Regions from separate parts of the Neobacillus sp. DHD-1R genome, predicted to be linked through region 2. Evidence: a T-box and tRNA genes for the amino acid it is inferred to sense, from the RefSeq annotation. Region 2 holds a T-box; the other regions hold tRNA genes.

Region 1 (4,285 bases), 1.3 Mb from region 2:
GATAGCTAGAAGGATTTATACATTATTGAAAAAGAGTTACCAAGTACAGGTAGAGCTGCTTGTTCGAAAAAAAATGCGCTTGAAAAAAAACAATGTCTACATTGTTCGTTTAGCTGAGCAGGCAAAGGAAATTCTTGAAGATACGAAAATACTTGGCGAAGGCTTTACCTTCATTCATGATATTTCACCAGACCTAATAAAGAAGAAATGTTGTAAGCGTTCTTACCTTCGCGGTGCATTTCTTGCCGGAGGTTCTGTAAATAATCCGGAAACCTCTTCCTATCATTTGGAAATTGCTTCGCTTTATAAAGAACATAATGATTCTTTAAGCGAATTAATGAATACATTTGATCTTAATAGTAAAACGCTTGAGCGTAAAAAAGGGTTTATAACTTACTTAAAAGAAGCTGAGAAAATTACTGAGTTTCTAAATATCATCGGGGCCCATAATGCCTTGCTCCGCTTCGAGGATGTCAGAATTGTTAGGGATATGAGAAACTCCGTCAACCGGCTTGTCAACTGTGAAACCGCTAATCTTAATAAAACGATTGGGGCCTCGATTAGACAGGTGGAAAACATCCGCTTTATTGATGCCACTGTTGGATTGCAGATCTTACCTGATAAGCTTAGAGAAATTGCGGAACTGCGCGTTCAATATCCTGACGTTACCTTAAAAGAATTAGGTGAAATGGTTTCCGGAGGCTCAATCAGCAAATCAGGAATTAATCATCGTTTAAGGAAAATCGATGAAATCGCTGACAAGCTTCGAATGGGAGAAATGGCCTCAAGAGGTCATAGTTTGTGAAATAATGAATTAGTTTCAAGTAAATAAACAATAAATACTAGGAGGAATTATTATAATGTTGGCTAAAGAAATAGAAGTAAAATTGAAAACGGGTTTACAAGCACGCCCTGCAGCACTTTTTGTACAGGAAGCGAATCGATTTTCTGCTGATATCTTTCTAGAAAAGGATGGCAAAAAGGTTAATGCGAAAAGCATTATGGGATTAATGAGCTTAGCAGTAGGCTCCGGAGTCGTCATCAATATCATTGCAGACGGCGATGATGAAGAAAAAGCCATCAACGTTTTATCTGATTTTATTCAAAAAGAACAATAATTAAAAAGGATTTGGCCCATTCCAGGCTAAATCCTTTTTTTTAGTCGATTTTTGAAAAGCATGTTAAAATGAAAAAAAGCAATCGACTTGAAAGCCGATTGCCGTTTATCCTTATTTTTTCTCAGGTGTATCAGTAAGTTTACGTGTAATGATATTGTCAATAAGACCGTATTCTTTTGCTCTTTCAGCTGTCATGAAGTTATCACGATCTGTATCACGGCTAATCACTTCAAGTGACTGGCCAGTGCGTTCTGATAAAATGCCGTTTAATTTTTCACGAAGGAATAGAATACGTTTTGCGGCAATTTCGATTTCAGTTGCCTGTCCTTGTGCACCGCCAAGTGGCTGGTGAATCATGACTTCAGCATTAGGCAACGCGTAACGTTTGCCTTTTTGACCTGCAGCAAGTAAGAATGCACCCATTGATGCAGCCATACCAATACAAACAGTCGATACATCTGCTTTAATATATTGCATGGTGTCATAAATGGCCATCCCAGATGTTATGCTTCCACCAGGACTATTAATATAAAGTGTTATATCCTTTTCAGGGTTTTCTGCTTCAAGGAATAATAACTGCGCCACAATGCTGTTGGAAACATTGTCGTCAATTGCGCTGCCAAGCATGATAATCCGGTCTTTTAATAGACGGGAGTAAATGTCATATGCTCTTTCGCCGCGGTTTGTTTGTTCAATAACTGTAGGAATCAAATTCATTTTTCTTCCTCCTTTGATTAGAAAAGGTAAATGCTTATGTATTAGTATCATACACTGATGGTCAATAAAGGTCAAACAAATAGCCTTTAAAATGTTCGACAACTTTCACTACATCATCATAACCATTTTACCTCATTTTAAAACCTATTCTATGCTTGCAAAATAGGGGAAGGTAGCATATAATAGAAAAGTCGCTAATATTTATGCGCTCGTGGTGCAACGGATAGCACGTAAGCCTCCGAAGCTTAAAATGTGAGTTCGATTCTCGCCGAGCGCATCCTGAAAACCCTCTGTTTATTGCAAACAGGGGGTTTTTTTACTTTATTTATTTGATTTTGTGCTACTTTTTGGTGCTTTTGTGCCAATTTAAGGAGATTTTGTGCGGATTTTAATGTGTTTTGTACCATTTTCAAAGGGTTTTGTACCATTTTCAAGGTGTTTTGTACAAATAGACAATTATTCCCAAAAATAGACCGATTTTTCAAAAGAAGTAAAGTTCCAGACTAAAAACTTTATTTCTTCAAATTTTTTTATTTAATGGGCCCTTCCTCATTTCTCATTTTCTAATACACGAAAAGCTTTCAATCGTGTAAAATAGGAAAAGGGGGGATACGAATGGACTTAAGAGCAGGCTTATGGCAGCAGCAAACATTAAAACTAGCAATGACGCAGGAGTTATCTCAAGCCATTGCATTATTGCAATACTCCGCACAGGAACTGACTGCTTTCCTAGAAGATAAGGCATTGGAAAATCCCTTACTGCAGATTGAAAATGACAATGTCAACCCAGTGAATCCCCTCATTGACCGCAAACGAAAGAAGCACCAAAAAGGGGAAAAAGATTGGATAGACCAGATTGCAGACAAACCATTTTCGCTTGAAGAATATTTAATCTCTCAAATAAAAATAACCAATTTATCGGCGGAACAGTTAAAAGTCATCCGTCACCTTATACAAAGCCTTGATGAAAACGGTTACTTTATTGGAGACCTTGAGGAAATCGCTCAACATCTCAAAGTGGACACTGAACTTGTGGAGGAATGCCTAGCTGTAATTCAAACATTGGAACCAGCAGGGATCGGGGCACGAGACCTCCAAGAGTGCCTGTTGATGCAAGTTTATTATAAAAATCCAAATAATGAACTGGCTCAAAAAATCATTTCTGACTATTTCGTTCTCTTTGCCGAAAAGAAGTGGAAACAAATTTCGAAACAACTGAAAATTTCTTTAAAAGAGATTCAAGATATTTTTGATGATATTCAACAGCTTAATCCAAAACCAGCGGCCATGTTACGCAATGAAGCAACCACCTACATTATTCCAGATGCGGTTGTGGAACAAACCCCTCAGGGTCTAACCGTACGGATGTTTGATGATTCTCTGCCAAGGATCAGCTTTAATGAACAATATTTACAAAAGTTTAACAATAAAGACCAGCAGGTGAGCCGTTTTTTGCAGGATAAGGTGCAGGACTACCAATGGATCTTAAAAAGCATCGAGCAGCGCAAAGAAACACTTACCAGGGTAGTAGCGAAAATCGTTGAAAAACAAACGGCCTTTTTTCAAAAAGGGACCCAATATTTGGTTCCGATGACAATGAAAGAAGTGGCAAACGAACTTGAAATTCATGAATCTACAGTCAGCAGGGCAGTGCGTGAAAAATATGTGCAGACACCAATGGGCACTTTCTCGTTAAAAACTTTTTTCACCAGCACCATTCAGACCGTTTCTAATGATGAAACTACGTCTTCGACCCAAGTGAAGAATGAAATCAGTAAGTTAATTGAACAAGAGAACAAGGAAAAACCACTCTCAGACCAAGATATTGTTGAACAATTACAAGTGCAAAAAGGGATTGTAGTTTCAAGACGAACGATTGCTAAGTACCGCGAACAACTGGGGATACCATCCTCCTCCAAGCGGAAACGGTTTACGTAAACTACTAATCATTCAAATTTTTACTATTGAAAGGAAAAGACGATGCAACATTCAAAGACAATTACTTTATATACTCGAAATCGCTGCCCGCTATGTGAGAAAGCGAAAGCTACCCTTTTAGAAATGAAAAAGGAATGGGATTTTAAACTTGAGGAAGTCGATATTGAATCAAGTGATGAACTGACAGAACAGTACGGACTAATGATTCCTGTTGTTTATATCGATGGGGTAGAAGTGGGTTACGGCTATGTTGACAAATTTGACATAAGTAATCGTTTGCAAGAAAAAAGCTGACTAAAATTAGTTGAAATACATTTTCACTCCTGCTACAATAAAAACGTACTACTAGTAGGGGTGATTTTTTTTAACGTAGGTGGGACATAATATGTCTATGGTGGACATTTTACGACCAACTACATACAATAAAGGAGCATGCGATTCATGCAGTCATTTATCGATATCCAAAAAAGATTATTACCCGACCTCCTTCAAGTTCTGCAAAAAAGATATAC
Region 2 (4,285 bases):
CGTGTTGTTAAAGCCCTGTGGCTGCACATCCACAATCGTCTCATCTAGTCCAGCCGCGAAATTCAATAATCTTCCTCTTGTTAACTCGAAGCTTTTAAACAATAGCTCACTCATTTTCTCTTTCCTCCCTCTCGTTTACCTCGTTCTATTTTATACCATAATCAGGTAAATATTAACCAAAATATCTTACATTTCCATTGGTGCTTCAATCCCTAACAAGCGCAAGCCCTCTTGAAGAACAACTGTCACTGAGTAAACCAGGGCTAAACGCGCCTTTTGCTCGTCGCTCTCCTCAAGAATCTTTACTTCGGCATAATATTTATTAAAGGCTTGAGCAAGGTCAATAATGTATTTAGCCACTTGAGATGGATCATAATTTTCACACGCTCTTTTAATTGCAGGTGCAAAATCCATTAACAGGCTCGCTACCTTCCATTCTTTATCCCAGGAATTTGGATAGGATGTGTCATGTTCATCCGCCTGCCAGTTGGCTTTTCGTAAAATTGAACAGGCCCGGGCATAGGTGTATTGGACATATGGTCCTGTCTCTCCTTCAAAGCGGAGCATCTCCTCCAACGAAAATTCAATATCATTCATCCGATTGTTCTTTAAGTCATGGAAAATGACCGCTCCAACCCCAACTCGTTTGGACACTTCATCTTTGTTGACAAGGTTTGGATTCTTTTCCTCAATATTGTGTCTTGCCATTGCGATAGACTCATTTAACACTTCTTCAAGTAACACAACTTTGCCTTTACGTGTCGACATCTTTTTGCCTTCTTTTAGCATGAGGCCGAATGGGATATGCACCATTTTATCTGCCCATTTATAACCCATTTTTCCTAACACCGCCATTAACTGTTTGAAATGAAGGCTCTGTTCATGACCGACCACATATAAGGACTGGACAAAGTTGTAGTTTTCTTTGCGATAAAGAGCCGCTGCTAAATCACGTGTCGCATACAGTGTTGCCCCGTCAGACTTCTTAATAAGGCATGGCGGCAGCTGTTCCTCAGGTAACTCAACAACCATGGCCTTGTCAGACTCTACCAGTAACTGTTTTTCCTCTAGAAGTTGGACAATGCGGTCCATTTTGTCATTATAAAAGGCTTCCCCGGCATACGAGTCAAATTGAACATTCATTAACTCATAAATTCTAGAGAACTCTTTTAAAGATTCATCACGGAACCATTGCCACAAATGTAAGGCTTCTTCGTCACCATCTTCTAATTTTTTAAACCAGCCACGCCCTTGATCTTCCAATGCTGGCTCCGTTTCTGCCACTTCATGAAATTTAATATAAAGGGCCAATAACTCTTTAATCGGGTTTTGTTTTACCTTTTCCTCATCGCCCCATAATTTATAAGCCGTTATCAGCTTCCCAAACTGTGTGCCCCAGTCACCAAGATGGTTAATCTTAATCGGTTTATAGCCGCACTTTTCTGTGATAAGAGCTAAGGAATTCCCAATGACCGTGGAACGCAAATGCCCCATCGAGAAAGGTTTGGCAATATTCGGTGACGACATGTCAATCGTGACATTTCCGCCTTGACCGAAGACCAGATCAGCAAAATGACCCTTTTGGGAAACCACTTCATTGACAAGCTTTTCAGAAACAAGCTTCTTATTTAAAAATATATTTAAGTACGCCCCTACCACTTCAATTTGTTCAAATAGCGGCTTTTGAATTTTTTGACTTAGTTCTTGGGCAATTAGATTGGGGGATTTTCTTTTTACCTTGGCTAATGTAAAGCACGGAAAGGCTAAATCCCCGTGTTCACTATTTTTTGGTTTTTCAATCATGTGTTCCAGTTCTACCATTGAAATTTCCTGGTCAAGCAGCTCAAATAGAACCGTTGCCAACTCCTTCTTAACATTCATATTGAATGACCTCCTTTGTTTAAAAAGCCCTTTTTCAAATAAACACAAAAAACTCCCGTCTCTATTTAAAGAGACGAGAGTTTGATTATCCCGCGGTACCACTCTAATTGTTCAAAAAGAACCAGCTTTTCCTTTATAACGGAGTATTCTCCGGCATTCCCTACTACTTTCGGGCTTGCATCTCAAAAGTGCGCTTCATTATCCGCTCCTTATCAGGCTCACACCCTCCCTGACTCGCTTGAACTCGCAAGATAACTACTCTCTTTCTCATTGACTTTTTCCGACTTGATTATCAGTTATTATACTGGAAAGATAAGGATTTATCCAGTCATTGCTGATTATTTTTTTCATTAGGGGAATCCTAACATAAAGGAGGGATTTTTTATGTCTAGAAGAAATAAAATACTCGTCCCTGAAGCTCGCAGTGGGTTAGATGCCCTTAAAGCCAGGGTCGTTCAGTCACAATCCCCTGAGAATGCAAAATTTGAAGCTGCCGAAGAGGTCGGTGTTCCTTTAAAAAAAGGGTACAATGGACAGCTTACATCCGAACAAGCAGGGAAAGTCGGCGGCCGGCTCGGCGGCAGCATGGTCCGCGAGCTTGTCAAAATGGCACAGGAAAACCTAAGTAAAAGACAGTAATTTTCGGGGACCTATTTGAGGTCCCTTCTTTATTGTTTTAAGCCTTTTAATAAAAATACTTTCATTATTTCGGCAATTTGCTCTGAGCTCAATGGTTCATGATTTCTTTCCCAGTCTGATACAAGGGCGATATACATTTTTAATAAGAGAAAGCTGGTGACTTCGGTATCGGCCGCTGGTATTGCTCCTTTGGCAATCGCTAATTCAATCTTTTGTTTTAAATAAGCAATAATTTCATTCTCCACATGCTGCAGCATTTCGGATACCGCAAGTGTCCCCATTTCTGTTTCTTCTTGAACGAGTTTAATCATAAGCACGTGCTGTGAACGGAATTCTAAGATACGGGTAAGTGCGCGATGAACATTTACCGTAAACGCTGCATCCGGCTGGATGACCGCCTCTGCCTCAGCTATCATTTCCTTCACGAGTGTTGAAATGATTTCTTCAAATAATTCTTCTTTATTTTTAAAAAAAGTATAAATGGTACCTTTTCCAACATTGGCCAGCCTTGCTACTTGATCCATGGTGGTGGCTTTGTAGCCAAATAACGAAAAGGATTTTGTTGCCGCCTCGATAATCATCTTTCTTCTGTCGGGTGCCATAGTTGTGGACAACCCCCCTTAATGACTAATTTAGTTCTACAGTCATATTTATACGGTTTTACTATAGCATAGCTTTTATGTAGTTTCAAATTAATTGGGAATTTACAGCATCCATTGAAATTTTTCCTATTATGTTCTTTAAAAGTGCATACCAATCCCTCTAATTGGAAAAATATACACAGCTATATAAAGGGGTGCCTTCATAATGGTTCGTTTTCGGAAACGAAAAAAGTTACTTGATATAAAAACAGCGATCCCTCTTCCTACTGAAAATAATCATGAACAACTCAGTAAGGATCTTTCAACAAACGAGCAACTATTAAAGGACATTTTTCAAAATTGCTTTGATTTTGTCATTCGCCCAATAAATATAGAAGGCAAGCCTAAAATACTGCTGATTTATTTAGATGGGTTAACGGACACAAAAACACTTGAAAATGTCCTATTAAAACCGATGTTGTTTGAGGGAATACCGAGCGGGCTAGGTAAATGTCGTACGATTGGGCAAGTAATCGAGGAGCAGCTGATTGCCATCACCCCCATTAAAACTGTTTCACAGATAAACGAATTGGTTAATGGGGTCTTAAAGGCGGATGTCGGTATTTTAATTGAAGGGCAGACAGACGCTTTACTTGCCAGTTTGGCTGGATTTGAAAAGCGGAGTGTGGAAGAGCCCACGGCAGAAATCACCATACGTGGTCCCAGAGACGGGTTTACTGAATCAATTGTGACAAATACCACCCTTCTACGCAGGAGAATTCGCAGTACCAGACTGAAATTTGAGCCCCTCTCCCTTGGTGAGCTGTCGCAAACAGATGTTGTGATTGCTTATATAGAAGGAATTGCCCTTGATCCTCTTTTGGCGGAGGTTCGTAAGCGGTTAAGTAGCATTCAAATTGACGCGATACTAGAATCAGAATATATCGAAGAGTTTATTGAGGACATGCCGTATTCTCCGTTCCCGCAAATTCAAAATACCGAAAGGCCCGATATCGTCATTGCTAACTTGCTGGAAGGGAAGGTGGCTATACTAGTCGATAACACTCCCTTTGCTCTCCTTGTACCCATGACATTTTGGAATGGCATGCAGGCCGTTGAAGATTATTATGAACGGCCTATCTATACCAGCTTCATTCGGTTTGTTCGTTATGTATTGTTTAATA
Region 3 (4,285 bases), 2.2 Mb from region 2:
CATAACATTTTCAGCATGAATAATATTATATTTGCCCTGCTTGTGCTAGTGGTTGCCATTGTACCCCTTGCCGGCTGGTCGATGACCACCAATAATCATTCTGACAAGCCCGAAAAGGCAGTCAAGAAAACACCAGCACCCCATATACACCGTGAGTTTGCACAACTCGAGGGCAAATTTGACGCCCGGCTCGGAGTCTATGCGATTGATACCGGTACAAATCGGACCGTTGCCTATCGGCCTGATGAGCGGTTCGCTTACGCATCCACCTTCAAAGCTTTAGCCGCAGGTGCATTGCTGCAGCATTACTCAATTGATCAACTCGACGAGTTAGTCACATACACCCGCGATGACATCGTATCGTATTCACCCGTTACAGAGCTTCACGTAGACACCGGGATGACGCTTCGGGAAGTTATCGAGGCTGCTGTCCGATATAGCGACAACACCGCTGGGAACCTTTTATTAGAAAAATTAGGAGGACCCGAGGGATTTGAAACAGCGCTTAGACAGATTGGCGATAACGTTACCCAGGTTGATCGGTACGAGCCGGATTTGAACTCAGCTGTTCCTGGAGATACTCGTGACACCAGTACACCAAAAGCACTTGCTACGAGCCTCCAGGCTTTCGCAGTCAGTGACTTGCTCCCTGCTGAAAAACGTACGATCCTGACAGATTGGATGCGTGGAAATGCAACTGGAGATGCATTGATCCGTGCTGGTGCACCAACAGGCTGGGAAGTCGATGATAAGAGCGGGGCAGGAAGCTATGGAACGCGGAATGACATTGCGATTGTTTGGCCGCCGAATAGAGCTCCCATTGTCATCGCAGTTCTATCCAGGCGCGATACACAGAATGCCGCCTATGACAATGCGCTTATCGCAGAAGCTGCCAAGGTGGCACTTAACGCTCTGAAGTGGGACAAATAATTAAATTTACTCATCCCAATTCTCAATTGCATCAGTAAACAGACTTGTCATTCAGTCATCATATACTATCATTAGAAAGATTTAGTATGTGCTGACTGATTTTTTTCTATATAATAATAGAAATGGGGGTTATATGTAACCGATTTCAAAAGTTCTAGCATCTTTTAAAAAATATACGATAACAAAGGGAATTTTAATATGAAAATAATAAGTGTAAGGGAACATCCAGAATATAAAGAAAAAGCAATAAAGTATTTTCAGAGTATATGGGCAAACGAAAACAGTATGAAAGTATATGAAGATTGTATTGCACATGGGATAACAACCGATAGTCCACTTCCTATTTGGTATTTATTGGAGGACTTAGGTGAAATTATTGGTTGCGCGGGTCTTATTAGTAATGATTTTATTAGTCGTATGGATTTATGGCCTTGGATTTGTGCTCTTTATATTGAAAAAAGGTATCGTGGAAGGTCTTTGGGTAAAAAACTTCTTTTGCGTGCTAAAGCTGATGCAGAAAAAGCAGGATTTAATAAAGTTTACCTTTGCACGGACCACGTTGGATACTACGAAAAATATGGGTTTACATATATAGGTGACGGATATCATCCTTGGGGAAGCAAATCAAGAATTTATGAGATTTATACAGAATAATAAAACCTGCAAGGTAATTTTTATTTTCGGCAAATTTTCGGCAACCACCAAACAATTATTTAAACCAAAATAAAAAGCCTTGAATGATCAAGGCTTTTGTACGTCCCAGAGAGGATTCGAACCTCCGACCTACAGTTTAGGAAACTGTTGCTCTATCCTACTGAGCTACTGAGACACTTATTAGGAACCTTATTTATTATAATGAGTTAATCGAAAAAGGTCAATAAAAAGTTCAGTTCATATTATTAAATGGACTGTTCACTGACGACTTCCGTTTTGTTTACCGTTGTCTTTTCTCGGAAAATGAACCAAACGATTAAACTCAATACGATTAATAAACCTTCTAACGATAAAATATACCATGGGTATGGGCCGAGAACATCTAATAAACTCGGACTTGTTGGTTTGTGGCTTAAGAACATATAGTTACCACCGACTAACTTGTTGATAAACATAATAATCGGCAGCAAAACATTCAAAAAAATAAACAACTTTAAGACGGACCAGACGGTTGGCCGATATCCCTTCACCCACGTAAAATAGAGAGGGATCCAAATGCTCATCATATGAGTATAAAAGAAATGAAAAAATCGAAAATGTGGAAAGTCATAAGTTAATAAGGGTGTAACCAAAGCTTGTGATGCCCCAAGTAAGGCAGTAAATAATAAAATCTCGTAGATGATCTTTTTCCTAGTCAGTAATAAAAATACTGTTAGAATAAGGCTGATGCTGCACAGCTCAAGCGGGATGGCATGACTGACATTCCAGCTTCCATTAATAAACATCCATATATGGTAGGTGATTTCCATGATGATCAATGAAATGGCTGCCCCGATTTCTGCTCGTCTCCAAACCTTATCCTTTAACCTATCCCTAAATATAAAAATAATTACCGAAACGAGAAATAGGATAAATAAGACAACAAAGTGACTGACTGAAAACATCTGAAAATCAAAGTTTTTGTTACTTCGGCCAAACCACTCCATAATGACACCATCCTTTTATCGGAATCTTATCATGATTTACTTTCGGAATTAGTCGAAATTTAGATGTGTTTATCATTTCAATAGATTTATTCAGTAATCCTTTTAAACTGGCAAATATTCATCGGGTGCCTGACACCCACGGTATGTGATATAATAGTATGTCGAAGTAAATCGAAATATGAAAAGCGAAAGCTTGACTTTTATGAAGTTTAAAAGATATATTTACAAAATTGATTAAAACCGTGGAGGTCATTATGGCTGCTTATACGCCGATGATACAGCAATATTTAACCGTTAAGGCAGATTATCAAGATGCCTTTTTATTTTTTCGCTTAGGCGATTTTTACGAAATGTTTTTTGACGATGCCGTAAAAGCATCACAAGAATTAGAGATTACCTTAACGAGCCGCGAGGGCGGTTCCGATGAACGAATTCCGATGTGCGGCGTTCCCTATCATGCAGCCGCTAACTATATTGAACAGTTGATTTCAAAAGGCTATAAAGTCGCAATTTGTGAGCAAATGGAAGACCCAAGACAAACAAAAGGTATGGTGAAACGGGAAGTTGTCCAACTAATCACACCAGGTACCGTGATGGATGGAAAAGGATTATCGGACAAAGAGAACAACTATCTGGCCTCGATTACAGCCTTTGACGATCAAACCTATGGTTTTGCCTACAACGACATCTCAACCGGTGAGAGCCGGGTTACACTTCTTTCCAATAATTTTGATGAAGTGCTAAACGAATTGGCCGTCTTAAGTGCCAAAGAAGTAGTCATTGCCAGCAATTTTGATGGTGAACTGCAAAAGAAAATGCGCGAACGCGATGTGCTGGCGATTTCCTTTGAGGATAATAGTTCAATAGATATCAATTTTTCTCAGCTGTTGGGAGCCCTTAATCAAGATAAATTAAAGCTTACCGTGGCTAGGCTGTTTAACTATTTATTCCGGTCGCAAAAACGAAGCCTTGACCACCTGCAGCCTGTTACGACGTATCAAATTCATCAATATATGAAAATTGATTACTATTCAAAACGAAATTTGGAATTAACCGAGACAATTCGTTCCAAAGGAAAGAAAGGTTCCTTATTATGGCTGCTTGATGAAACGAAGACAGCGATGGGCGGAAGGATGCTCAAACACTGGATCGACAGACCGTTGATTAAACAAGCAGACATCGAGTACCGGCATAACCTTGTTGACGTGTTAATCAATCATTATTTTGAGCGTCAGGAACTTCGTGAAAAATTAACGGAAGTCTATGATTTAGAGCGATTAGCAGGCCGGGTGGCATTTGGAAATGTCAATGCCCGCGATTTAGTCCAATTAAAGCGCTCATTAATGCAGGTTCCTTTTTTAAAACAAATCCTTCAAGGTATGCAAAATGAACAAATGAATGAAATGGTAGAATTGCTTGACCCTTGTGAAGAAGTCACAGATATCCTGGAGCAAGCGATTGTGGAAAATCCTCCGCTTTCATTAAAAGAAGGAAACATCATTCGTGACGGTTACCATGATCAGCTGGATCAATACCGTGATGCCAGCCGGAACGGAAAGAACTGGATCGCCCAACTTGAGCGTGAAGAACGTGAGAAAACCGGCATTAAATCTTTAAAGGTTGGTTATAATCGTGTATTTGGCTATTATATTGAGGTCACCAGGGCAAATCTGCATTTGTTAACAGAAGGCCAATATGAGCGTAAACAGACTTTA

Evidence for each region. The T-box of region 2 lies ahead of argS (arginine--tRNA ligase). A T-box ahead of a tRNA ligase gene usually reads a tRNA of that ligase, here a tRNA-Arg.
Region 1: it encodes a tRNA-Arg, which carries the amino acid that the T-box ahead of argS (arginine--tRNA ligase) is inferred to sense. The anticodon was not compared.
Region 3: it encodes a tRNA-Arg, which carries the amino acid that the T-box ahead of argS (arginine--tRNA ligase) is inferred to sense. The anticodon was not compared.

The regions. Positions count from the first base shown of each region.
Region 1 covers NZ_CM173232.1:1,036,165-1,040,449, forward strand. Annotated here, with positions in the region: gene whiA (DNA-binding protein WhiA) at 1-805, shown strand, start outside; gene AC3ANL_RS04790 (HPr family phosphocarrier protein) at 861-1,118, shown strand; gene clpP (ATP-dependent Clp endopeptidase proteolytic subunit ClpP) at 1,230-1,835, opposite strand; tRNA gene AC3ANL_RS04800 (tRNA-Arg) at 2,041-2,112, shown strand; gene rpoN (RNA polymerase factor sigma-54) at 2,451-3,773, shown strand; gene AC3ANL_RS04810 (glutaredoxin family protein) at 3,816-4,067, shown strand; gene AC3ANL_RS04815 (sugar-binding transcriptional regulator) at 4,215-4,285, shown strand, end outside.
Region 2 covers NZ_CM173232.1:5,149,136-5,153,420, forward strand. Annotated here, with positions in the region: gene AC3ANL_RS25335 (DinB family protein) at 1-114, opposite strand, end outside; gene argS (arginine--tRNA ligase) at 187-1,881, opposite strand; T-box leader at 1,948-2,161, opposite strand; gene AC3ANL_RS25345 (alpha/beta-type small acid-soluble spore protein) at 2,266-2,520, shown strand; gene AC3ANL_RS25350 (TetR/AcrR family transcriptional regulator) at 2,550-3,122, opposite strand; gene AC3ANL_RS25355 (spore germination protein) at 3,328-4,285, shown strand, end outside.
Region 3 covers NZ_CM173232.1:1,899,533-1,903,817, forward strand. Annotated here, with positions in the region: gene bla (class A beta-lactamase) at 16-930, shown strand; gene AC3ANL_RS09120 (GNAT family N-acetyltransferase) at 1,129-1,584, shown strand; tRNA gene AC3ANL_RS09125 (tRNA-Arg) at 1,686-1,759, opposite strand; gene AC3ANL_RS09130 (YwaF family protein) at 1,830-2,570, opposite strand; gene mutS (DNA mismatch repair protein MutS) at 2,825-4,285, shown strand, end outside.